DNA from 2 places in the Streptomyces sp. NBC_00090 genome. Region 2 is predicted to be linked to the other one. Evidence: riboswitches for the same ligand, from Rfam matches in the RefSeq annotation. Region 2 holds a riboswitch; the other holds the start of a gene.

Region 1 (7,043 bases), 2.5 Mb from region 2:
GGGACATGGGGGCGTGACGGGAGGGAGCATGGGGGCGCGGCGGGAGCGGTCACGGGGGCGTGGCGGGAGTAGTCATGGGGGCGCGGCGGGAGTAGTCATGGGGGCGCGGCGCGGCGGCAGTGGTCCGGGAACACGCGAGGGGCCCGCTTCCCCTCAGGGATGCGGGCCCCTCGACGGCGTTGCGTCGGTGGCCGATCGCGCCGCGCTCAGACGGCGAGCTTGACCATGTCCGCCTGCGGACCCTTCTGGCCCTGCGAAATCTCGAACTCGACCCGCTGCCCCTCTTCGAGGCTGCGGTAGCCATCCATCTGGATCGCGCTGTAGTGGACGAAAACATCCGCACCACCGTCGACCGCGATGAAGCCGTAGCCCTTCTCCGCGTTGAACCACTTGACGGTGCCCTGAGCCATGCCTAACTCCCCTATTACTGGCCCTTGCGCGGGACCGCACTTCGCGGACCCGGGTCAGACCCTGCGCCGGAACGCGTCGACCGCCGCTGAATGTATCTGCCCAACTGCCCTCTGCAACAGGTCATTCGAGCGAGAATTCTGGGCACGGCAGAAAGGGGAATTAGGGGGAATCCCTTGAATTACGGGGCAAGTCGGGCCCGGCAAAACGCGCAGATCGTACACAACGCGCACGCACTTTGGCTGCTTCCTGACGCGCAGGGGCGCATTCTCATATGCGCCCGGCATGAGCAGCGGAGGGGACTTCCCCAACTCTACCCCGCTCAACCATACAGAATTGCCCCTTCCGCTTTATGGCGCGGAAGGGGCAATTCAAGAAAGACGGGACAGACAACGACTCAGCAGCCGCCTGCGACCGCCGGGATGATCGAGACGCCCGCGCCGGCCGGGGTGGCCGTCTCCAGACCCTGCTCAAAGCGCACGTCGTCGTCGTTCACGTAGACGTTGACGAAGCGGCGCAGCTTGCCCTGGTCGTCCAGGACGCGGGCGGCGATACCCGTGTGGTTCTTCTCCAGGTCCGCGATGACCTCGGCGAGGGTCGCGCCCTCGGCCTGGACCTCGGACCGACCGCCCGTGTAGGTGCGGAGGATGGTGGGGATGCGGACGTTCACGGCCATGTCTTCGTACCTCTCAGAGGGCCAGGCCCGCGTCGCGGAACGCGTCCAGGCTCGGGCGGATGGTGGCGGTCGCCTGCGAGCTCTCGGCCACGGCGTCCAGGGTCTTGAGGCCGTCGCCGGTGTTCAGCACGACGGTGGTGAGGTTCGGGTCGATCAGACCCGCCTCGACGAGCTTCTTCGTGACGCCGACGGTCACGCCGCCCGCGGTCTCGGCGAAGATGCCCTCGGTCTGGGCGAGCAGCTTGATCGCGTCCACGACCTGCTCGTCGTTCACGTCCTCCACGGCGCCGCCGGTGCGGCGGGCGATGTCGAGGACGTACGGGCCGTCGGCCGGGTTGCCGATGGCGAGCGACTTGGCGATCGTGTTCGGCTTCTGCGGGCGGACCACGTCGTGGCCGGCCTTGAAGGCGGCGGAGACGGGGGAGCAGCCCTCGGCCTGCGCGCCGAAGATCTTGTACGGCTTGTCCTCGACGAGGCCCAGCTTGATGAGCTCCTGCAGACCCTTGTCGATCTTGGTGAGCTGCGAGCCGGAGGCGATCGGGATGACGAGCTGGTCGGGGATGACCCAGCCGAGCTGCTCGCAGATCTCGTACGCGAGCGTCTTGGAGCCCTCGCCGTAGTACGGGCGGAGGTTGACGTTGACGAAGCCCCAGCCCTCGCCGAGCGGGTCGCCGATGAGCTCCGAGCAGAAGCGGTTGACGTCGTCGTAGTTGCCCTCGATGCCGACGAGGTCACCGCCGTAGACGGCGGCCATGACGACCTTGCCCTGCTCCAGGTCGTGCGGGATGAAGACGCAGGAGCGGAAGCCGGCGCGGGCGGCGGCGGCGCCGACGGCGCCGGCCAGGTTGCCGGTGGAGGAGCAGGAGAGCGTGGTGAAGCCGAAGGCGCGGGCGGCCTCGAGGGCCTGCGCGACGACCCGGTCCTTGAAGGAGTGGGTCGGGTTGCCCGAGTCGTCCTTGACGAAGAGCTTGCCGGGGGCGACCCCGAGCTCGCGGGCGAGGTTGTCGGCCTGGACGAGCTTGGTCCAGCCCGGGTTCAGGTTCGGCTTCTCGGCGACGTCGGCGGGGACGGGCAGCAGAGGGGCGTAGCGCCAGATGTTGGCGGGGCCGGCCTCGATCTGCTTGCGCAGCGCCTCGGGGTCACCGGTGGGGAGGTCGTACGCGACTTCGAGCGGTCCGAAACAGAGTTCGCAGGCGAAGATCGGACCGAGGGCGAACACTTCACCGCATTCGCGACAGGAAAGCCCTGAAGCGGGACCGAGGTCGACGGTGGTGGCAGAGGCGACAGTCTGTGCAGCCATGGAGGCGAGGCCCTTTCTCCTCATCTTTCCCATGACGAACTTTTCGTCATGAGACGGATTTGGCACCTTCCCTAGCCGGGAGCCTCGCGCAAAAAAGCTGTGCCCGTCAGGGCTCCACCAGGGGTGGTGGCCGGGAGACGGGTGGGCGAGTAACCGACTGGAGGGTTGCCGGGGCTTCAACGGGCCGTTTCCCTCTGCCCCTCTGGATGAGCGGTATTCGATTGTGAAGCGCGCTGGACTTCGTTCCTGCGCTCCGACGCGGGCGGCACCCCGACGTGCATCGGGCATCCGCGTTGTTCAAGACTGTAACCGAAGGCCCTGGCGCTTGGACGGGCCGTCCGTACCGCGAGATGGAGATCACGTGCTGGAAGAGGTGGAGCGCTGGCTGGACCGGCGGTCCTGGTCCGTGGCTGACCGGCCGATGGAGCGGATCCTCGCCGCCAAGCGAAACACGAGGGTCAGCGTCGTGCTGCCTGCGCTGAACGAGGAGGCGACGGTCGGGGACATCGTCGCCGTGATCCGCCGCGAACTCATGACCGAGGCGGTGCCCCTCGTCGACGAGCTGGTCGTCATCGACTCGGGCTCCACCGACCGTACGGCGGAGGTCGCCGCGGCCGCCGGGGCCCGGGTGGTCGCGCGGGACGCGATACTCCCGCGGATACCGGCCGTCCCCGGCAAGGGCGAGGTCCTGTGGCGGTCGCTCATGGTGACGAGCGGGGACGTCGTGTGCTTCGTCGACGCGGACCTGCGGGACTTCTCGGCGGACTTCGTGACGGGGATCGTGGGCCCGCTGCTCACCGATCCCGGGATCGACTTCGTCAAGGCGACGTACGACCGCCCCTTCGGAACTGCGTCCGATCAGCTCGCCTCCGGCACTGCGTCCGACCAGCTCGCCTCCGGCACTGCGTCCGACCAGCTCGCCTCCGGCAAGACGCCCGGTCAGGGCGGTCGGGTGACGGAGCTGGTGGCACGCCCCCTGCTCAACCTGCACTGGCCGCAGCTGGCCGGCTTCGTCCAGCCGCTGGGCGGCGAGTACGCGGCGCGGCGCTCCCTCCTCGAACGGCTGCCCTTCCCCGTCGGTTACGGAGTGGAGCTGGGGCTGCTCGTCGACGCCCTGCACACCGTCGGCCTGGACGCGCTCGCCCAGGTGGACGTGGGCGTGCGCAAGCACCGGCACCAGGACGAGCGGGCGTTGGGCCGGATGGCGGCGGCGATCTACCGGACGGCGCAGCTGCGGCTCTCGCGCGGGCACCTCGTACGGCCGCGGCTGACCCAGTTCGAGCGGGGCGAGGAGGGGTTCGTCCCGCGGACGTACGAGGTGGACACGGAGGAGCGGCCGCCGATGCTCGACATCACGGAGTACGCGCGCCGCCGCGTGGCGTAACGCCCACTGATGATCCGTTTTGCCTACATTGCCCTTTTATGCGCTTCAGACAACAACACCAGGGCCGGGGGCGACGGCTGGGCGGAGTGGCGGCGGTCATCGGCCTCGCGGCGGCCTCGCTCGCGGTCTCGGTGGCCGGCCCGGCCGCGGCGGACGTCGTCGAGCCCTTCGGCAAGCGGTACGACGAATCGCTCTACGGCGACTTCACGACGCTCGGCAACACGGTCATGGGCTGCCCCACCGCCCCGGCGGACATGGCCGCGCGCTGCGCGACCGCGGCGAGCGGCCAGGGCTCCGACAACAACAACACCTTCGTGATGCGGCGGCTCGACGCCGCCGGCCTGGCGGCGGGCCCGGCCGGCGCGGTGCCCGACTTCGGCTCCAGCACCGGCCACGTCAGGATCCCGGCGGGCGCCGAGGTCGCCTACGCCCGGCTGTTCTGGGGCGGCAACGACGGCACGTACAAGGGGCCGGGCGGGGCGCAGCTCCAGCGCTGCGACAGCTCCGGCGCCGACACCGTCGCCTCGCCCGGCGACCCGGCGACGACCGCCCCGGTGATCAAGGTCGGGACGGGGCCCGCGACCCCGGTCTCGATCGACAGCCTGGTCGCCGACCCGTCCGACACCAACGGCCCGCACTACTACACGGGCGAGTCGGACGTGACCGCCGCCTTCGCGGGCGTCTCGGGGACGGACGCGCAGGTGGCGGTGGGCAACATCTGGGCGCCGAACGGCAAGGGCTGCGTGGCGGGCTGGTCCCTGACCGTCGTCCACAGGTTCCCCGGCCCCGACCCGGTCCGCGCCCCGGAGCGGCGGAACGTGTACGTCTACGGCGGCCACGTCCTCCAGCGCTCGACCTCCCCCGCCACCACGATCACCGTCGACGGCTTCCACCGGAGCGGCGGCACGGCACGGGCGAGCGTCACCGCGTACGAGGGCGACCGGGGCACGCCGGGCGACAGGTTCCTCGTCGACGGCAGGAACGTCACCGAGCCGCACACCGGCAGCACCCGGAACTTCCTGGTCAGCGCGAGCGACGGCGCCGTCTCCCCGAAGTGGGAGAACAACCTGAGCATCGACGCCGTGGCCTTCGACCTCCCGCCCGGCGCGATCCCGCCGGGCGCGACCTCGGCCGATCTGACCTTCTCCACGAGCGGAGACACCTACGTGCCGTCGGCGCTCGCCTTCTCCGTGCCGGTGCCCGACCTGGAGATCACCAAGACGGCGAGCCCGCGCACGGTGAAGCCGGGCGGCACCCTCACGTACACGATCACCGCCAAGAACATCAGCACGCTCGACTACCCGAACGCCAAGTTCGGCGACGACCTGACCGGGAACCTCGACGACGCCGACTACAACGGCGACGTGCGGACGGACCTCGGCACGGTGTCGTACACGAAGCCGAGGATCGGGTACGTCGGGAACATCCCCGCCGGGAAGACGGCGACCGTCACGTACTCGGTGAAGATCAAGGACCCGGCGACCGGGGACGGCAGGCTCCGCAACAGCGTCGAGGTGGAGACCCCCCGCTCCAACTGCGGCGACGGCAGCGCGGACCCGGCCTGCGCGGCGGCCCCGGTGATCGACAGGCCGAAGCCGAGCCCGTCGCCGACGCCGGTGGATCCGACGGAGCCTCCGAAGCCGACGGCCTCCGAGCCCGTGGACCCGTCGGAGCCCGCCTCCCCGTCCCCCTCGGCCTCGGCCTCCGCCTCGGCGAGCGCGTCCTCCCCGGTCCCCCCGGCCCCGGCCCCGGGACCCCACGGGCAGGACGGCTCGATGGCCGAGACGGGCAGCAACGGTGAGCGGCTGTGGCTGCTCGGCGCGCTCGGCGTGGCACTCGCGGCGACGGGCCTGGTGGCGAAGGCCGCGATGCGCGGCCGACGCGACCTCTGACCCCGCCGCCCCCCACCGATCCCCTGACGGGCCGATCCGACGACCACGCACCGTGGCCGGATCGGCCCGTCTCGTATACGTACGTTTGAGCGTTTACGGGACGGGCTAGGTTCGCCACATGGCTACTGTGCTTGTCGCATCCAACCGGGGCCCGGTCTCGTACGTGCTCGGCGAGGACGGTTCGCTCGACGCCCGCAGGGGCGGCGGCGGGCTGATCTCCGGGCTGAGCGCGCTCTCCTCGCAGGACAGCCTGTGGGTGTGCGCGGCGCTCGGCGAGGGCGATCGGGAGGCGGTGCGGCGCGGGGTCGGCGAGCCAGGCACACGGATGCTGGACATCGCCCCGGACGTGTACGCAGACGCGTACAACGGCATCGCGAACTCGGTGCTGTGGTTCCTCCACCACCATCTCTACGACATCCCGCGCGAGCCCGTCTTCGACGCGGAGTTCCGGCGCCGCTGGGAGTCGTACCGGAGCTACAACCGCGCCTTCACGGAGGCGCTGGCCGCAGAGGCGGCCGAGGGCGCGGCGGTCCTGGTGCAGGACTACCACCTGGCGCTCGTCCCCGGACAGCTCCGGGAGCTCCGCCCCGACCTGCGGATCGGACACTTCACGCACACCCCGTGGGGCTCGTCGGCGTATCTGCGGATGCTGCCGGACGACATCCGCGAGGAGCTGCTGTGGGGGATGCTCGGCGCGGACGAGCTGGGTTTCCACACCTGGGGATGGGCGTCGACGTTCATCGGCGGCGCCGCCATCGACAGCGCGGACGGGACGGCCCAGGGCAGTCTGCGGAGCGAGGACCCCTGGCGCGGGGTCGAGCACCGGCGGCGGGGCGGCCCGAAGCGCCGCACCCGGGTCGCGGCGTACCCGCTGGGCGTCGACGGCGAGGAGCTGCGGGCCCTCGCCCACCGCCCCGAGGTGGACGAGCGGCTGGCCGGGCTCCGCGAGGAGGTCGGCGACCGGAAGACCATCGTCCGGGTCGACCGCACCGAGCTGTCGAAGAACATCCTGCGCGGCCTGCTCGCCTACCGGGAGCTGCTGACCGTCCACCCCGAGTGGCGCGACCGGGTGGTCCACCTGGCCTCGGCCTACCCGTCCCGGCAGGATCTGACGACCTACCGGGAGTACACGGCCGCGGTGGCGGAGCTGGCCGGGGAGATCAACGCCGAGTTCGGCACGGCGGAGTGGCAGCCGGTCCTGGTCTCGGTGCAGGACGACTTCACCCGCTCCCTCGCCGCCTACCGGCTCGCGGACGTGGCCCTGGTGAACCCGGTGCGCGACGGCATGAACCTGGTCGCGAAGGAGATACCGGTCGTCTCGGAGGCCGGCTGCGCGCTGGTCCTGTCGCGGGAGGCGGGGGCCTACGCGGAGCTCCGCGAGGA
Region 2 (7,043 bases):
CGCGAGCGTGCGCTGCTTGGCCTGGATCGAGGTGAGGACGTCGGCCTGCTGGGCGCTCAGCTGGTCGATCGCGGACGCCTTGTCGAGGTAGGTGTCCGGGTCGGCGGAGAGGAAGAGCTGGAGCGCCGGGTCGATGCCGCCGGAGCGGTACTGGGCGCTGGCGACGGAACCGATCTGGTCGCGCAGGGTGTTGAGCTCCTGCTGACCGCGGGCGACCTTGTCCTGGAGGTTGCCGATCTCCGTCTGCAGCTTGCCGCGGCGCTCCTCGGCCTGGTTGTACTGCTCCGTGGCCTCTTCGGCCTCGTGGTGGAGCTCGTCGACCTTCGACTTGACCTCGTCGATCTTGGGCTTGGGGGCCGCCTGGGCACCGGTCTGGGCGGAGAGCGCTACGGCGGCGGCCGCAGCCGCGGTGAGCACGGTCACGCGGGTACGGCTCGGCTGCTTGGGTCGACGGTGGGACGCCACGAAGGCGAGCTCCTTCTTCCTCAGAGCCGCCCAACCGGTGAGGGGCAGGCGGTTCCTCCGCCGCCACCCCGGATGGGTGATCAACCGCGCGAAGGTTCGATGCCCGACCCTAGTGACCAAGTTGTGATCAGTTCAAATCCCACCGGCAAAATTATTGCCCGCGAGCCACTTTGTTTACACGTACCGCACGGGCAGTGATGGCCACTTGACGGTCCGCCATCCAGAATTCGGGCATAACGCCCGGGAGTTACGAGACGCTACGAGAGCCGCGAAAGCCGCTTAAGCAACAAGGCGGACGCCACGGGACGCGCACCCGCCTTCGCCACCCCGTCGGCCACCTCGCGGTCGGTCGAGACCACCACGACGGGCCGCCCCGGCGGCTCGGCCCTCACCAGCTGCCGGATCAACTCGTCCGCCGTGACACCGGGCTTCGAGAAGAGCACCCGCACCCCGCGCGGCGGCGCGAGCAGCACCGGGGCCGCCAGCTCCGCCCCGTCGAAGACACAGGTGACCTCGGCGCCCGAACGGGCCGCGAGCGCCGAGAGACCGCCGAGCAGCCGCAGCCGCTGCTTCTCCAACGGCATCGTCGGATAGCCGGTCTTGGTGACGTTGTACCCGTCCACGACGAGATGGGTCTGCGGCAGCGTGAGGAGCTGGTCGAGCAGCGCCGGGTCGGTCTCGGAGAGCGCCCGCGCCGCGATGTCCTTCGGCGACATCCGCCCCGGCTCCACCGCCTCCACGGTGTCCGCCGGATGCACGGAGACCGGTGGCAGCGCGAGTTCGCGGCGCAGCCCCTGGGCCGCGTCGAGGACCGTGTCGAGCAGCAGCCGCAGCCGCATGTCCTCCACCGAACGACCCTCGCGGACGGACCTGCGGCTCGCCTCCAGGGCCGCCTCCACCTCGCCGAGCCGGGCCTTGGTCCGCCGGTTCTCGCTCTCGACGGACGACAGCTGGGCCGCCGCCTCCGCCCGCGCCGTCTCGAACTCGGCCTGCGCGCGGCGGAGCGCGGCCTCGCCGCGCTTCACGTCGCTCTGGGCGCTGCGCAGCTTGCGCTGAAGCGATTCCGCTTCCTTCCGGGCCGCTTCCAGGTCGTGCCGCAGCTGCTCCGTCTCGCCCCGGGAGCGGTCCCGGGCGGCGGCCAGCTCCTCGCGCAGCCGCTCCACCTCGCGTCGCCCGGCCTCGTCGGCCCGCTCGGCGTCCGCCCGCAGGGCCTCCTCGCCGGCGGCGGCCACGAGCTTGACCCAGCCGGCCGGGCGCAGCACGTAGGCGGCCGCGGCCACGTCGACCGGGTCGGCGGCGGCCGGCGGGGTGCCGGTCTCCACGGCCCCGGCCAGCTCGGGCTGGGACTGCTTGAACCGCTCGCCGATCCGCTGCCGGAAGAGCGGGTCGCTCTCCAGGGCGGCCGCCATCGCGTTGCCGGCGAACTTCGCCCGACGGCTCGCGGTGAACCTGGCGTACTGCCGCAGGGGTGCCGGGAGCTCCGCGACGGTCAGCCCGCCGAAGGCGTCCGCGACCAGCGCGACGACCCGCCGACGTACGCCTTCCGTCAGTGGGTGGTCGAGCGTCTCGGCAGCGTCACCTGCCGCGCCGGCCGGCTCTCCACCGTGCGCGGGCTGCTCCACGATCCGTCACCCCAATGTCATCCGCGCCGTCCCTCAGGAGGCGGCGCCCGGCCTGTCCACCAACTCGATCTGGTCCACCGCGTTGCACCAACGACAGCGGACCGACTCGATGGTCTCACTGACCACCTGCCGCTCCTCGACCGTCGGGTCACCGGCGAGGTCCAGATGGACGTACTCCACGACCTTCGAGGAGCGGGTCACGTCGAAGCGGGTCAGGTTGCCGCAGAGCGTGCAGCGCCAGCGGGTCTCGGCGGTCGGCAGGGGAACCGTCGTCATCGGTGCCGTTCCTTCTTCCTGTTGCGTGGTACCAGGTGCGGGAGCCGCGGTGCGCCGTCGAACTGCGGTCGTACTGCCCGTTACCCTACGGCCTCGCCGGTACACCGGGCACGGCGAGGCACTCTGTCCAGTTCGGCCCCGGTAAGCCATGATCTGTCCATGATCGAGTGGCGAGCAGCGGCCCGCGGTGCCTGGCGGGGCACGCGCGGCGGACCCACGGTGACCTACGGACTGATCGCCGCCTGCTGTCTCCTCTTCGTGCTGAGCCCGGTCTCCGGACTCAATCCGGTGTACGGCACGGGGGACGCGCTCCTGGCGGCCCAGGGCACCTACTTCCGCCGCTGGGGCGTGGTCCCCGCCGAGCTGATGAGCGGCGACCCGCGCGCCCTGCTCACCCCGCTCACCGCACTCTTCGTCCACGGCAGCTGGCTCCACCTGCTGGGGAACATGCTCTTCCTCTACGTCTTCGGCGCCATGGCCGAGGAGCGCATGGGCCCCGTCGCGTTCGCCCTCTTCTACCTGGGCACCGGCTACCTCGCCCTCCTCGGGTACGCGGTGGCGCACGCGAACAGCGAGCAGACCCTCGTCGGGGCCTCCGGGGCGATCTCCGGGGTGCTCGGGGCCTTCCTCTTCCTCTTTCCGCGCTCCCGGGTCACCAGCCTCTTCCCCTTCCTCTTCTTCCTGCCGCTGCGCTTCCCCGCCTGGATCGTGCTGATCTTCTGGTTCGTGCTCCAGTGGCTGGCCGCGCGCGCGGCGGGCCCCGGTCCGGGCGTCGCCTATCTCGCCCACGTCGTGGGCTTCTCGGTCGGCTTCCTCTACGCCTGGGGCCGGTACCGGGGTGGGGATAGAGTGAAGGCTCCAACCGCGGCGACCGAGGGAGAAAGCCAGCCGTGATCACCGCGATCGTGCTCATCAAGACCAGCGTGGACCGCATCCCCGAGATCGCCGAGTCGATCGCGGCGCTCGACAGCGTCAGCGAGGTCTTCTCGGTGACCGGGACGTACGACCTGATCGCCATGGTCCGGGTGCCGCGCCACGACGACCTGGCGGACGTGATCCCCGGCAGCATCAGCAAGATCCCGGGAGTCGAGGCGACGGACACCCACGTGGCGTTCCGCACGTACTCCCAGCACGATCTGGAGGCGGCCTTCGCCATCGGGCTGGAGTCCTGACACCGCGCACGCGTCATGGGTGAAGGGGGCCTCCCGATCGGGAGGCCCCCTTCACCCGTACGAGTGAGTGATCAGCCGCGGTCCGGGACGCAGCGGCCGTCCTCGGTGCGGTACTTCCACTGCGCGCCGTCCCGGACGAGCTCCTTCACGGCGCCGACGAACCGCTCCACGTGCTCGTCCGGCGTACCGGCGCCGAAGCTCACCCGGATGGCGTTGAGGGACCGCTCCCCCGGCTCCGCCTCGGGCGCGCCGCACTCGCCCGGGTCCTGCGGGTCGCTGCCGAGCAGGGTGCGGACCAGCGGGTGGGCGCAGAACAGACCGTCGCGGACGCCGATGCCGTACTCGGCGGAGAGCGCGGCGGCGAAGTGGGAGCTGTTCCAGCCCTCCACGACGAAGGAGATGACGCCGACGCGCGGCGCGTCGTCGCCGAAGAGCGAGAGCACCCTGACCTCGGGGACCTCGGCCAGGCCCGCGCGCACCGTCTCGATCAGGTGCTGCTCACGGGCGACCAGCTGGTCGAAGCCGGCCTCGGTGAGCGCCTTGCAGGCGGAGGCGATGGAGTAGACGCCGATGACGTTCGGGGAGCCGGCCTCGTGCCGCGCCGCGGTGGTGTGCCACTCCACGTCCACGCCGCCGTCGGCCCGGCGCGCCACCTTGCGGGAGGCGCCGCCGCCCGCGAGGTAGGGGTCGGCGTCCTGGAGCCAGTCGGAGCGGCCCGCGAGGACGCCCGAGCCGAAGGGCGCGTACAGCTTGTGTCCGGAGAAGGCGACCCAGTCCACGTCCAACTCGCGTACGGAGACGGGGTGGTGGGGCGCGAGCTGGGCGGCGTCGAGGACGATCCGGGCGCCGTGGGCGTGCGCGGCGGCGGCGAGCTCCTTCACCGGCCACAGCTCACCGGTGACGTTCGAGGCGCCGGTGACGCAGACCAGGGCGGGGCCGTAAGGGTCGCGGTCGGCGAGCGCCCGCTCCAGGGTCTCGACGGCCTGGGCCGGGGTGCGGGGCGCGTTGAGGTACGTGACGCGGGCGTCCTTCCACGGAAGGAGCGAGGCGTGGTGCTCGGTCTCGAAGACGAAGACCTGGCAGTCTGCCGGGACCGCGGAGGCGAGCAGGTTGAGCGAGTCGGTGGTGGAGCGGGTGAAGACGACCTGGTCGCCGGGGCGGCAGTCGAGGAACTCGGCGACGGTGACGCGGCTGTTCTCGAAGAGGTCGGTGGAGAGCTGGGAGAGGTAACCGGCGCCGCGGTGGACGCTGCCGTAGTAGGGGGCGTACGCGGCGACGTCGTCCCACACCCGCTGGAGGGCGGGCGCGCTGGCCGCGTAGTCGAGCGCCGCGTAGGTCACTTCGCCGCCGGTGACGAGCGGGACGGTGACGTCACGGCCGAGGACGGGCAGCGGGGCGGCGCAGCAGGGATCGGCGGACTCGGTGGTGACGCACTCGGTGGCGGACCCGGTGGCGACGGTCGCGGCGGCGGTCTCGACGGCGGTGTTCGGGTATGCGGACATGGCGGTATCTCCCGGCGGGCGGTGCGGAATGGCTTCGGTGATCCCGTACGCGGCCGGACACGGCGGGGTACGGGTGATGCCTCGGAAGACATGGGGGTACGCGGAAGCGACCCTGATCCGAGGGTGAAGTGGGGGCGGATTCGCCCTATCGCATTCGCTTGCTCACGGAAAAAGCTCCTCGAGAGACCAGGACCCCTGGTGTGTCGAGGGGCCCGCGCTTGCCGTAGACCTCGCTGCCTACGGCCTGGTCTTCACCCGGGGCACCCCGCCACGGACGGAGGGTTGCCGGACAGCAAGCCGGGGCTTCGTAGCTGTCACTCATGACCTGCCCAGAAGTTATGCCAAGTGATCGCCCGGGCGCAACCCGTGTCCGGATCCCGGGACGCGAAAGGGCCCCGCCGCGGCGGGGCCCTCCGGTCGGAACCGCGTACCGGCTACGCGTTGCTGGCGGCGATCCAGCGCTCCAGCGCCTGGCGGGCGGCGCCGGAGTCGATCGACTCGGCGGCCTTGGCGATGCCGGCGCGCAACTGCTCCACGAGGGTGCCGTCGCCCGGCTCCAGGGCGGTGAGCGCCGCCGCCGAGTTCAGCAGCACGGCGTCCCGCACCGGGCCGGTCTCCCCCGCGAGCAGCCGTCGCGCGACGTCGGCGTTGTACGAGGCGTCCGCGCCGCGCAGCGCCTCCACGGGCACGATGTCGATGCCGACGTCCCGGGGGTCGAAGGCCTCCTCGCGGACGGTTCCGTCCCGGACGATCCAGACCCGCGAGGTGGCCGTGGTGGTCAGCTCGTCCAGGCCGTCGTCCCCGCGGAAGACGAGCGCGGAGGATCCGCGCTCGGCGAGGACGCCGGCGACGATCGGGGCCACCCGGGGGTCGGCCACACCGGTCGCCTGGGCCTTGACCCGGGCGGGGTTGGTGAGCGGGCCCAGGAAGTTGAAGACGGTCCGGATGCCCAGCTCCTTGCGGGCCGTCGCCACGTGCCGCAGCGCCGGGTGGAACTTCACCGCGAAGCAGAAGGTGATCCCCGCCTCCTCCGCGACCTCGACGACCCGCTTCGGGGTCAGCTGCAGATTGACGCCGAGCTTCTCCAGGACGTCGGAGGCGCCGGAGGCGGAGGAGGCCGCCCGGTTGCCGTGCTTGACGACCTTGGCGCCGGTCCCTGCGACGACGATCGCCGACATGGTGGAGATGTTGACGGTCTTGGCGCCGTCGCCGCCGGTGCCGACGATGTCCACGGAGGGGCCGGGGATCTCGATGGTGTTGGCGTGCTCGTACATGGTCCGGACGAGGCCGGTGATCTCCTCGACGGTCTCGCCCTTGGCCCGCAGGGCGACGACGAAGCCGGCGATCTGGGCGTCGGTGGCCTCGCCTCGGAGGATGCGGTCCATCGCCCACGCGGTGTCGTCGGCGCTCTGGTCGCGACCGGTGAGGAGACCGTCCAGGACGACGGGCCAGGAGCGGCCCGCCGCGGTGTCGCCTCCAGCGGGGTGCACAGCGCTCATGGTCGCTCCTCATGGCTGTCGCGTACGTAACAGGTAACTGCCCTCACCCTATCGATCCCCGGGGACGGCGAAGAGCCCCGTCCATCGGATGGACGGGGCTCTCGCTGTGGCGACCTACATCATCGGAAGGTCAGGCGATCAGTGGTGGCCGTGGCCGCTCTGGATCTCCTTGTACTCCTCCGCCGTGGGCTTGGCGACCTGGCTGTCGCCGCCGTAGTAGCCCTTGTTGAGCTTGACCCGGAGCTTCTCCATGGCGCCCACCTTGCGCTCCACGCCGTTCTCGTCGACGGTCGGCGGAAGCTCGGCGGCCTCGTACTGCTCGTGCGCCGTGAGGCGGTGCAGCTCGCCCTGGCTGAGCGGCTCGTGGACCTCGACGAACTCACCGTGCGGCAGGCGCTTGATGATGCCCGACTCGCGGCCGTGCAGCACCTTGTCCTTGTCGCGGCGCTGGAGGCCGAGACAGATCCGCTTGGTGACGATGAACGCGATGACCGGGCCGAGGAAGAA

The links. A riboswitch is a leader RNA that binds a small molecule or an ion and turns the genes downstream of it on or off. The one in region 2 is predicted to bind S-adenosylmethionine.
Region 1: it holds a riboswitch for S-adenosylmethionine, as region 2 does, so the genes downstream of both, thrC (threonine synthase) here and OG361_RS11150 (aminotransferase class V-fold PLP-dependent enzyme) in region 2, are expected to answer to the same signal.

The regions. Positions count from the first base shown of each region.
Region 1 is NZ_CP108224.1:4,997,938-5,004,980, reverse strand. It holds gene OG361_RS22415 (cold-shock protein) at 207-410, opposite strand; gene OG361_RS22410 (MoaD/ThiS family protein) at 806-1,084, opposite strand; gene thrC (threonine synthase) at 1,098-2,408, opposite strand; SAM riboswitch class I at 2,402-2,597, opposite strand; gene OG361_RS22400 (glucosyl-3-phosphoglycerate synthase) at 2,746-3,768, shown strand; gene OG361_RS22395 (hypothetical protein) at 3,807-5,660, shown strand; gene OG361_RS22390 (trehalose-6-phosphate synthase) at 5,779-7,043, shown strand, end outside.
Region 2 is NZ_CP108224.1:2,517,575-2,524,617, forward strand. It holds gene OG361_RS11125 (NlpC/P60 family protein) at 1-465, opposite strand, end outside; gene OG361_RS11130 (NYN domain-containing protein) at 723-2,087, opposite strand; gene OG361_RS11135 (hypothetical protein) at 2,121-2,363, opposite strand; gene OG361_RS11140 (rhomboid family intramembrane serine protease) at 2,523-3,257, shown strand; gene OG361_RS11145 (Lrp/AsnC family transcriptional regulator) at 3,254-3,535, shown strand; gene OG361_RS11150 (aminotransferase class V-fold PLP-dependent enzyme) at 3,607-5,037, opposite strand; SAM riboswitch class IV at 5,247-5,363, opposite strand; gene trpD (anthranilate phosphoribosyltransferase) at 5,472-6,536, opposite strand; gene OG361_RS11160 (cytochrome bc complex cytochrome b subunit) at 6,675-7,043, opposite strand, start outside.